One region of the Methylobacterium sp. ap11 genome, then DNA from elsewhere that is predicted to be linked to it. Evidence: riboswitches for the same ligand, from Rfam matches in the RefSeq annotation. Region 1 holds a riboswitch; the other holds the start of a gene.
The links. Region 1 has a riboswitch for cobalamin ahead of BMX97_RS19075 (TonB-dependent receptor). Riboswitches for the same ligand answer to the same signal wherever they lie in the genome.
Positions count from the first base shown of each region.

Region 1 (4,171 bases):
GAGCGCCGCCGCGTCCGCCGCCGTCAGTTCGGGCACCGGATCGCCGGTCACCGCCGACAGGGCCTGCCGACGCCCGTCGGTATCGGCGATCCAGTAGGCCGGCGCGCCGCCCCGCATCGCCAGCGTCAGCCGGGCCGGGTAATGCGCGAGGCCCGCCCGCTCCAGGGCCGCCCGAGGGGTGACCCGCACCGAGGCGAGGTCGAGCGGCGGCAGGGCGCCCAGCCGCTCGCCCTCGGTGAGGGCCGGGAAGCCGACGCACAGCATCACCAGGCCGGAGCCGAACCAGAGGAGGATCAGGAGCCCGGTGGCGATGCCGAGCCAGCGATGGCCGAGATGCAGCCACCGCTTCAGCCGCTTGACGGCCGCCTTCGCCACCCTGCCGCGCATCAGAACACGACGTGGTAGGCGAGCTCGACCGAGCGCGGCCGGCCGAGCAGCCAGGAATTGGTGTTGCCCGAGACCGCGTAGATCTGGTCGGTGAGGTTGTAGCCGCGCAGCGACAGGCGCGAGGTCGGGGTGACCTGCCAGTCGAGCGTCGCGTTCACCAGCGTGTAGGCCGGCCGCTTCACCGTGTTGGCGAAGTCGCTGAACACCGGCCCGACATCGTTGACGCCGAGCCGCGCCACCCAGCCCGGCGCGAAGGCGTAGCTGAGCCAGACGTTGGTGACCCGCTGGGGCACGTCGACCGGGACCTTGCCGGCGAACGACACCAGGCCCGCATCGGTGTTCTGCGAGAAGCTGTCGTAACGCGCCCTGAGCAGGGCGGTGTTGGCCTCGATGCGCCAGGCGTCCGAGAGCTGGTAGGCCAGCGCCACCTCGACGCCGCGGGAAGACTGGCTGCCGACCTGCGCCACCTCGGTCGGCCGGTCGGGGATCGGCGAGAGCAGGTTGTCCTTGGCGATGTGGTAGGCCGCCACCGTCCACTCGCCGCGCCCGCCGTCGAACAGGCCCTTGGCGCCGGCCTCGACCTGCTCGCCGGTGGCGAGCTGGAACTGCGCTTGCGGGACGCTGGTGGTGATGAGGCTGCCGAGCGGATCGGCGGCGGTGGCGTACTGGGCGTAGAGCGCGAAGTCCGGCACCGGGGTGTAGACGGCGCCGACCCGGAAGCTCGTCGAATCGAACGTCTTCTCGAAGCGGCTGCCGGCCAGCGGCCGGCTCACCGCCACCGTCGGGGCGTCGTAGCGCACCCCCGTCACCAGGGCGAGCTGGGGCGACAGCTCGAGCCGGTTCTCGGCGAAGACCGAGGCCTGGCGGGTCCGCGACACGATGTCGGTGCGGGTGCCCGCGACGTTGATGAAGGTGCCCGGGACCGGGTTGAACGGATCGACCGTGCTCTCGCCGCCGAACGGCGCGTTGCTGTCGCGCCGGAAGGCGATGTAGTTGACGTCGAAGCCGACGACCGTCGTGGTCTTGAAGCCGAACAGGCTGCTCCGGAGCGTCGCGTCGAGGCGGTTGCCGATCTGCTCCTCGTGGTGGAGGATCTCGATGTAGTCGCTGCGGCCGATCAGGCCGGTCGCCGGCTGGTAGGTGTATTGCTCGACGTCGCGCCAGTGCCGCTCGGTCGAGAGCCGGTAGGCGGTGTTGCGCACCGTGATGTCGGCGCTCGGGTTCCACTCGGTGCGCAGCTGCGTCCAGTTGTCGAACCAGGCGATCTGCGAATCCCGGATGTTGTAGTTGATGAAGCGCAGGCGGTCGGGCACCCGGTTGCCGACGAGCGGCGAGCCCCAGTAGCGGGTCGGCTCGTTGTAGCCGAGGTCGTGCGAGAGCGTGACGCTCAGGTCGGGCGTGACCTGCCAGGTCATCGCCGCCGAGAGGGCGAGGTTGCGGAAGTCGCCGTCGGGCTTGACCCAGCCGTCGGCCCGGTTGCCGCTGAGGTTGATCCGGTAGGCCAGGTCCTCGCCGACCGGCCCGCCGCTGTCGAGGGCGAGCCGCGCCACGCCGTCGGAACCGATCGCCGCCCGCGCCTCGCCGAGGGCGGTGAAGACCGGCTTCTTCGGCACCACGTTGATGATCCCGCCGATCGCGCCCTCGCCGTAGAGCACCGAGGCGGGCCCGCGCAGAACCTCGATCCGCTCCGCCGACCAGGTGTCGAACGGGAAGGTCACGGTGCCGACCCCGACATAGAGCCGCGTGCCGTCGTAGAGCTGCTGCACCGAGCTCGGCCCGACGAAGCCGCGGCTGGCGAAGGAGAGGTTGCCGTTGCCCGGGGCGGCGACGCTGGTGATGCCGACGGCGTTCTGGGTCACCGCCTCCTCGACGGTGTTCTGGCCCCGGGCCCGGATCGTCTCGCCGGAAATGACGTCGAGGCTCGCCGGGGTCTCGAGCGGGGTGAGGCCCAGCCGGCTGCCGGAGCGCGCGGGCGTCGCGAGGTTGAGGCCGGGAGCGGCGACCTCCCGGTTCCGCCCGCCCGCCACGTCGATGGCATCGAGGGGCAGGTCCTCGGCGCCCGCGGGCGCGGCGGCGAGGAGCGGGGCGGCGAGGACGGCGACGGGAGCGAGGCGGCGGGCGCGACGGGGAGACATGCGGGTTTCCGGAGGAGGCGTGCGCACCGTCCGTAATGGACTCATCCAAAAATGTAACGTTATAAAGTTACATTCTCGCCATCCGGTCCGTCGCCGTGACGGGACGGCGCGCAGAGGGCGCGCCGCATCAGCGGATCGGGGGAGGACGGCGGGGGACATGGCGGGACGGGACGCGGCTGTGGCACGTCACCGCGAACGACGGCGCAACGGGGACCTTTCGCCCCCGTCCCGACACCCATCAGGACACCCCGCCCGACGTGCTCGCGTGTGACCACGGCTGACGGCAGGTCTCCTGGCTCACGGGTCGTCGCCTGCCATCGTCTTCCCAGGAACCGTGTCGGGTCCCCAGTGACATGAGTGATGGAAGGCTCGCCGCTTACAGTTGCGGGGGCAGCCGCGGCTTCGGGCGAACCCTCACCGCGTTCCCTTTTGATCCCCGGAGGGAACCGTCGGCGTAAAGCTTAGCCATTCGGCAACGAAGGAGCAACCGTCGTCGACGCGCGAGCGACGCGGAAGGCGATAACGGACGGCGCGACGGACACCGCCGATGCAACCCCCGGCTTTCTCAACCACGCCGCGCGATCCCGCATCGACGCCGCCCCGCACCCCTGACATACAGAGGCCCGAACGGCTCGATCGGGCCGCGAACAAGATCTGACAAAAGCTCCCTGGGAGGATCCCCCGATGTCGTTCCGCTCTCGGGCCGCCGGTCTCGCCGGCCTCGCCCTGTCGCTCGCGCTCGGCACCTCCGCGCTGGCGCAGGATTCCAAGGCGCCGATCAAGGTCGGCGTGCTCAGCGACATGAGCGGGCCCTTCGCCGACCAGGCCGGCACCGGCTCGGTCACGGCCGCGCAGCTCGCGGTGGAGGATTTCGCCAAGGAGGCCGGCGAGCTGAAGGTCGAGGTCGTCTCGGCCGACCACCAGAACAAGCCCGATATCGGGCTCGCCACCGCCCGCCGCTGGCTCGACCAGGAGGGCGTCTCGACCATCGTCGACCTGCCGAACTCGGCGGTCGCGCTGGCGGTCGCGAACCTGATGCGCGAGCGCCACCGGGTGGCTTTGGCCTCGAGCGCGCTCACTTCCGACCTCACCGGCAAGGCCTGCGCGCCGACGACCGTGCAGTGGGTGTCCGACACCTGGGCGCAGGGTTCGGCCACCGCGCGCGCCGTCGCCGGCCGCGGCGGCAAGTCGTGGTACTTCGTCACCGTCGACTACGCGCTCGGCCACGCGCTGGAGCGCGACGCCACCGTGGCGCTGAAGGCCGTCGGCGGCACCGTGAAGGGATCGACCAAGCACCCGCTCAATGCCGGCGACTTCGCCTCGCCGCTGCTCTCGGCCCAGGGCTCGGGCGCGCAGGTGCTGGCGCTCGCCGATACCGGCGCCGACATGATCAACGCCGTGAAGCAGGCGGCGGAGTTCGGGTTGATGCCCCAGATGCGGCTCGCCGCCCTGTTCGTGCAGCTCTCCGATACCCATGCGCTGGGCCTCAAGGCGGCGCAGGGGCTCCAGCTCGCCAGCGCCTTCTACTGGGACCGCACCGACGGTACCCGCGCCTTCGCCAAGCGCTTCGCCGAGCGGATGAACGGCCGGATGCCGACCGAGAATCACGCCGGCGTCTATTCCTCGACCCTGGCCTACCTGCGGGCGGT
Region 1 covers NZ_FOEB01000013.1:39,641-43,811, forward strand. Annotated here, with positions in the region: gene BMX97_RS19070 (PepSY domain-containing protein) at 1-375, opposite strand, end outside; gene BMX97_RS19075 (TonB-dependent receptor) at 387-2,522, opposite strand; cobalamin riboswitch at 2,787-2,988, opposite strand; gene BMX97_RS19080 (ABC transporter substrate-binding protein) at 3,207-4,171, shown strand, end outside.

Region 2 (4,171 bases), on a different contig from region 1:
CGACCTGCTGCGCGAGAGCGGGCGCGCAGAGGAGACCGGGGGCCGCGCAGGACAGCGCGAGCACGCGCCGGAGGGCGGGGCAGACGAGACGGGACACGGGCTTCGAGCCTCGGGAGACGGCAGTGGCACGTCACCGCGAACGAGGCCTCGAACCGTCATCCCGCGACAGGATAACGGCCTTCGGACACCCATCAGAACACCCCGTCTGACGCGTTTCGCGTGTGACCACGGCTGACGGCAGGTCTCCTGGCTCGCGGGTCAGTGCCTGCCACCGTCTTCCCAGGCGCAAGCACCCAGTGACGTGAGGTGGTGGAAGGCTCGCCGCTTACAGTTGCGGGGGCAGCCGCGGATTCGGCTCGCGCCTCACCGCATTCCCTTTCTCGTCCCCCGGAAGGGAACCGTCACGCTAGTCCTCCCATCCCGGCCAAGTCCGGTCAATCGTGTTCCTGCGGGAACCGCCCCGTTGTTGCGTGATGGCCGCATCCGGCAGCCGTTGGGGCTAGGCTTCGTCAATCCTGGGTGTCTGCCGGTGGGATCGCGGAACGCTGCTCGCCGAGTATGATCTCTCTGACACTGTGTGGCGAATAGAGCTTGTAATAACCGACTCGGTTGTCGGATTGGAAGCTGGCTTGGCCTGACGACCTCAACAATCCATCGCGCGTCATCGTTTCGCGCTGGGCGGACGTTATGCCGAGTGACTCACAGACCATTTTAGGAGTGAGGCTCAAGTAGGTGATATCGTCTATGATCTGGCAGAGATCATGCACAAGCGCTCCACGCGATGATTTGGATCTTGGAGCAAAGACTGCGCGCAGGCTATCATCGTCGTCAAGATCAGTCGGCTTGTGTCTTTTGAAACAGGCTCTGATTCGAAAATGCGCGTCTTTGCGACGTGAGGCAATGTTCAGCGTCAACGGGTCTGTGGCTTTGAACGTTGCGAATATCGCTCCATCGTCGAATGTCTCGATTTGCAGGCTGTGCCATCCAAAAACCTGGCGTTTTATCGGATTTTCATTCTGGGACATTACAGCGTTCCGATATAGCAAATCGCTTGTTGCAGAGGTTTTCCAATATCGTCGCAAATCACAATCGAAATTCCTATAGTTGCAAGCGGCCCCGTGCGGTCCGTGTCCTGAAGTGCCACGGCATGCTTTGGCAGTCATGCGGACAGTCGCAGCCGAAATCCAAGGTTGTTATTCGCCCGCCCTTGGGGGTCCATAAATGGTGTGCATGGCCGATGCTCGGAATTGCCGCTCGTTAGCATCCGATGCGTGTGCTTTTTTTGATACATCTCACAGCAGACTGAAACATCGTATTGATCGCACGGCCCACTCGGCTATCACGATCTACGATGGTTTCCCCTCGGGAATCAAAATGGGAACGCGGTGAGGACGGGGCTTCCTCCCTGGCCAATGCCGCGGCTGCCCCCGCAACTGTAAGCGGCGAGCCTCCTCGTCATCATGTCACTGGGTCCTCGCGCCTGGGAAGACGACGAGTGGCAGTGACCCGCGAGCCAGGAGACCTGCCGTCAGCCGTGGTCACACGCGAAACGCGTCAGGCGGGGTGTTCTGACGGGTGTCCGAAGGCCGTTATCCTGTCGCGGGATGACGGTTCGAGGCCTCGTTCGCGGTGACGTGCCACTGCAAGCGCGCCCGCGACCTTCGCTCCGCATGTCCCGCTCCACGACACGATCACGCGCCGTTCACAGGTCATCACGCCCGACCTCGACCGTCCGCGCCCGGGCCGTCGGACGACCATGTCCCGACAGCGGAAGGCCTACGTGGGATGCCGAAGCGAGACCGATGCCCTCCACTCCCTCCCAACCCTATCGTCGGGTCCTCGCCCGCGTCGTGCCGCCCGGTACGCTCGCCCTGACGCTCCTGGCCAGCACCGGATTGGCCGGAACCGCAGCCGCTCAGGACATCGTCGCCCTCGATCAGATCGAGATCGCGGGGGAAGGTGGGGTCAGCCTCACGCGCGCCGCGCCGGTCGGACTGAACCTGCGCACACCCGACCGGGCCGCGAGCCGGCTCGGCCTGACACCGCTCGAGACGCCCGCCAGCGTCGACATCGTCTCCGGCGACACCGCCCGCCTGCGCGGGCAGAACACGGTCGCCGAGGCCCTGACGCAGGACGCGACCGGCATCACCACGATCGCCGAACCGGGCAACGGCAACGGCGCCTTCACGAGCCGCGGCTTCGCCGGCCCGAACTCGATCCAGCAACTCTATGACGGCACCCGGTTCTACGTCGGGGCCAACACCGTCACGTTCCCGTTCGACACCTGGAACGTCGAGCGCATCGAGGTGCTACGCGGCCCATCCTCGGTGCTCTACGGCGACGGCGCCATCGGTGGCGTGATCAACATCGTGCCGAAGAAGCCGACCTTCGTCCCGATCAACGCCGCCCGTGCCGTCATCGGCACCGACGCCGCCGCGCGGCTCGCCTTCGATTCCGGCGGCCCGATCGGTCAGGCCGAGTTCGGCAACACCTTCGCCTACCGCCTCAACGTCAGCGGCAACCGGTCCGACGGCTGGGTCCGTCCGGACGGGGACTTCCGCAACCTCGCGGTCTCGGCGGCGCTGCTGTTCCAGCCGAGCCCCGACCTCGCCGTCACGCTGTCGCACGATCTCGGCTACCAGGAGCCGATGCGCTACTGGGGCACGCCGCTGGTCGAGGGCCGCATCCTCGATCGGATCCGGTTCAACAACTACAACGTCCGCGACGCCAAGATCACCTGGGCCGATAACTGGACCGTGCTGAAGACCGAGTGGTCGCCCTCCGCCGACATCACGGTGCGCAACACGGCCTACCGGCTGACCTCCAGCCGGCACTGGCTCGACGTCGAGCAATACGCCTTCAATCGCGGCACCGGTCTCGTCGATCGCTCGGCCTTCACCGAGATCTACCATAGCCAGGAGCAGATCGGTAACCGACTCGACGCAACGTTCAAGGGCAACCTGCTCGGATTGCCAAACCAGTTCGTCACCGGGTTCGACGTCAACCACATCGGGTTCCGTCACACCAACAACTTCACCTTCGACGAGCAGACGTCCAGCGTCCCCCTCGTGGGTTACGACCCGGGCTTCTTCCCGGTCAACGGGCGGGCGAGCCCGGCCTACCAGACGTCGACCCGGCAGGCCTCGGTCTTCGCCGAGGACCGCCTGGTGCTCACCGATCGCCTGTCCTTCGTGACGGGGGTGCGCTTCGACCTGCCGACGCTTCAGCGCGAGGACCTGCGCTCCGGCGCGCAGTTCGAGCGCACCTACCGCTCGCTCGGCTACCGGTTCGGCCTCGTCTACAACTCGACGCCGGATACGGCCCTCTACGCCCAGTACAGCACGGCTACCGATCCGGTGAACAGCCTGATCACCCTCAACCAGTCGCTGGCCGGCTTCAAGCTTTCTACTGGGCAGCAAGTCGAAGTCGGGGCCAAGGGGCTTGCCTTCGACGGTGGGGTCGAGTGGACGCTCGCCGGATACCGGATCGTCAAGGACAACCTGGTGTCGGTCGTGCCCGGTCAGCCGAACGTCGCGACGCAGGTCGGCCAGCAATCCTCGCAGGGCGTCGAATTCGCCCTCGGCTGGCGGATCGCGCCGGGCTGGCGGATCGACGGCAACATCGCCCTGCTTCACGCTCAGTACGACCGGTTCGACCAAGCCGTGAACGGAGCGACGGTCTCCTATGCGGGCAACCAGCCGATCAACGTGCCCGAGCGCGTCGCCAACCTCTGGCTGACCTGGGATCTCTTCCGCGACTGGACCGCCCGGATCGGTCTGCAGAACGTCGGCACGACCTACAGCGACTTCGGCAACACGGCCCGGCGGCCGGCCTACAACCTCGTCAACCTCGTCCTCGACCATCAGGTCACCGCGGATTCACGGCTCTCGATGCGGGTCTACAATCTGTTCGACAAGGTCTACGCGGTCAGCGGCGACGCGGTGAACGGGGTCGGCAACAAGTGGCAGCTCGGGCGTCCGCTCTCCGTCGAGGTCGCCTATACGGTGACCTGGTGAGATCCGGCACGTGATCGTCAAACGTCTGAAGCGGTGGCTCTTCTTGAGCCACCGCTGGCTTGGGATCGTGACCTGCCTGCTGTTCGCGACCTGGTTCGTCTCGGGTCTCGTGATGATGTATGTCGGGTTCCCGACCCTGGAGGAGGCCGAGCGCC
Region 2 covers NZ_FOEB01000017.1:36,008-40,178, forward strand. Annotated here, with positions in the region: gene BMX97_RS21865 (TonB-dependent receptor plug domain-containing protein) at 1-97, opposite strand, end outside; cobalamin riboswitch at 219-418, opposite strand; gene BMX97_RS32295 (hypothetical protein) at 510-1,025, opposite strand; cobalamin riboswitch at 1,336-1,545, shown strand; gene BMX97_RS21870 (TonB-dependent receptor) at 1,803-4,016, shown strand; gene BMX97_RS21875 (PepSY domain-containing protein) at 4,018-4,171, shown strand, end outside.
Region 2: linked by a shared signal. The riboswitch ahead of BMX97_RS21870 (TonB-dependent receptor) and the one ahead of BMX97_RS19075 (TonB-dependent receptor) in region 1 are both predicted to bind cobalamin.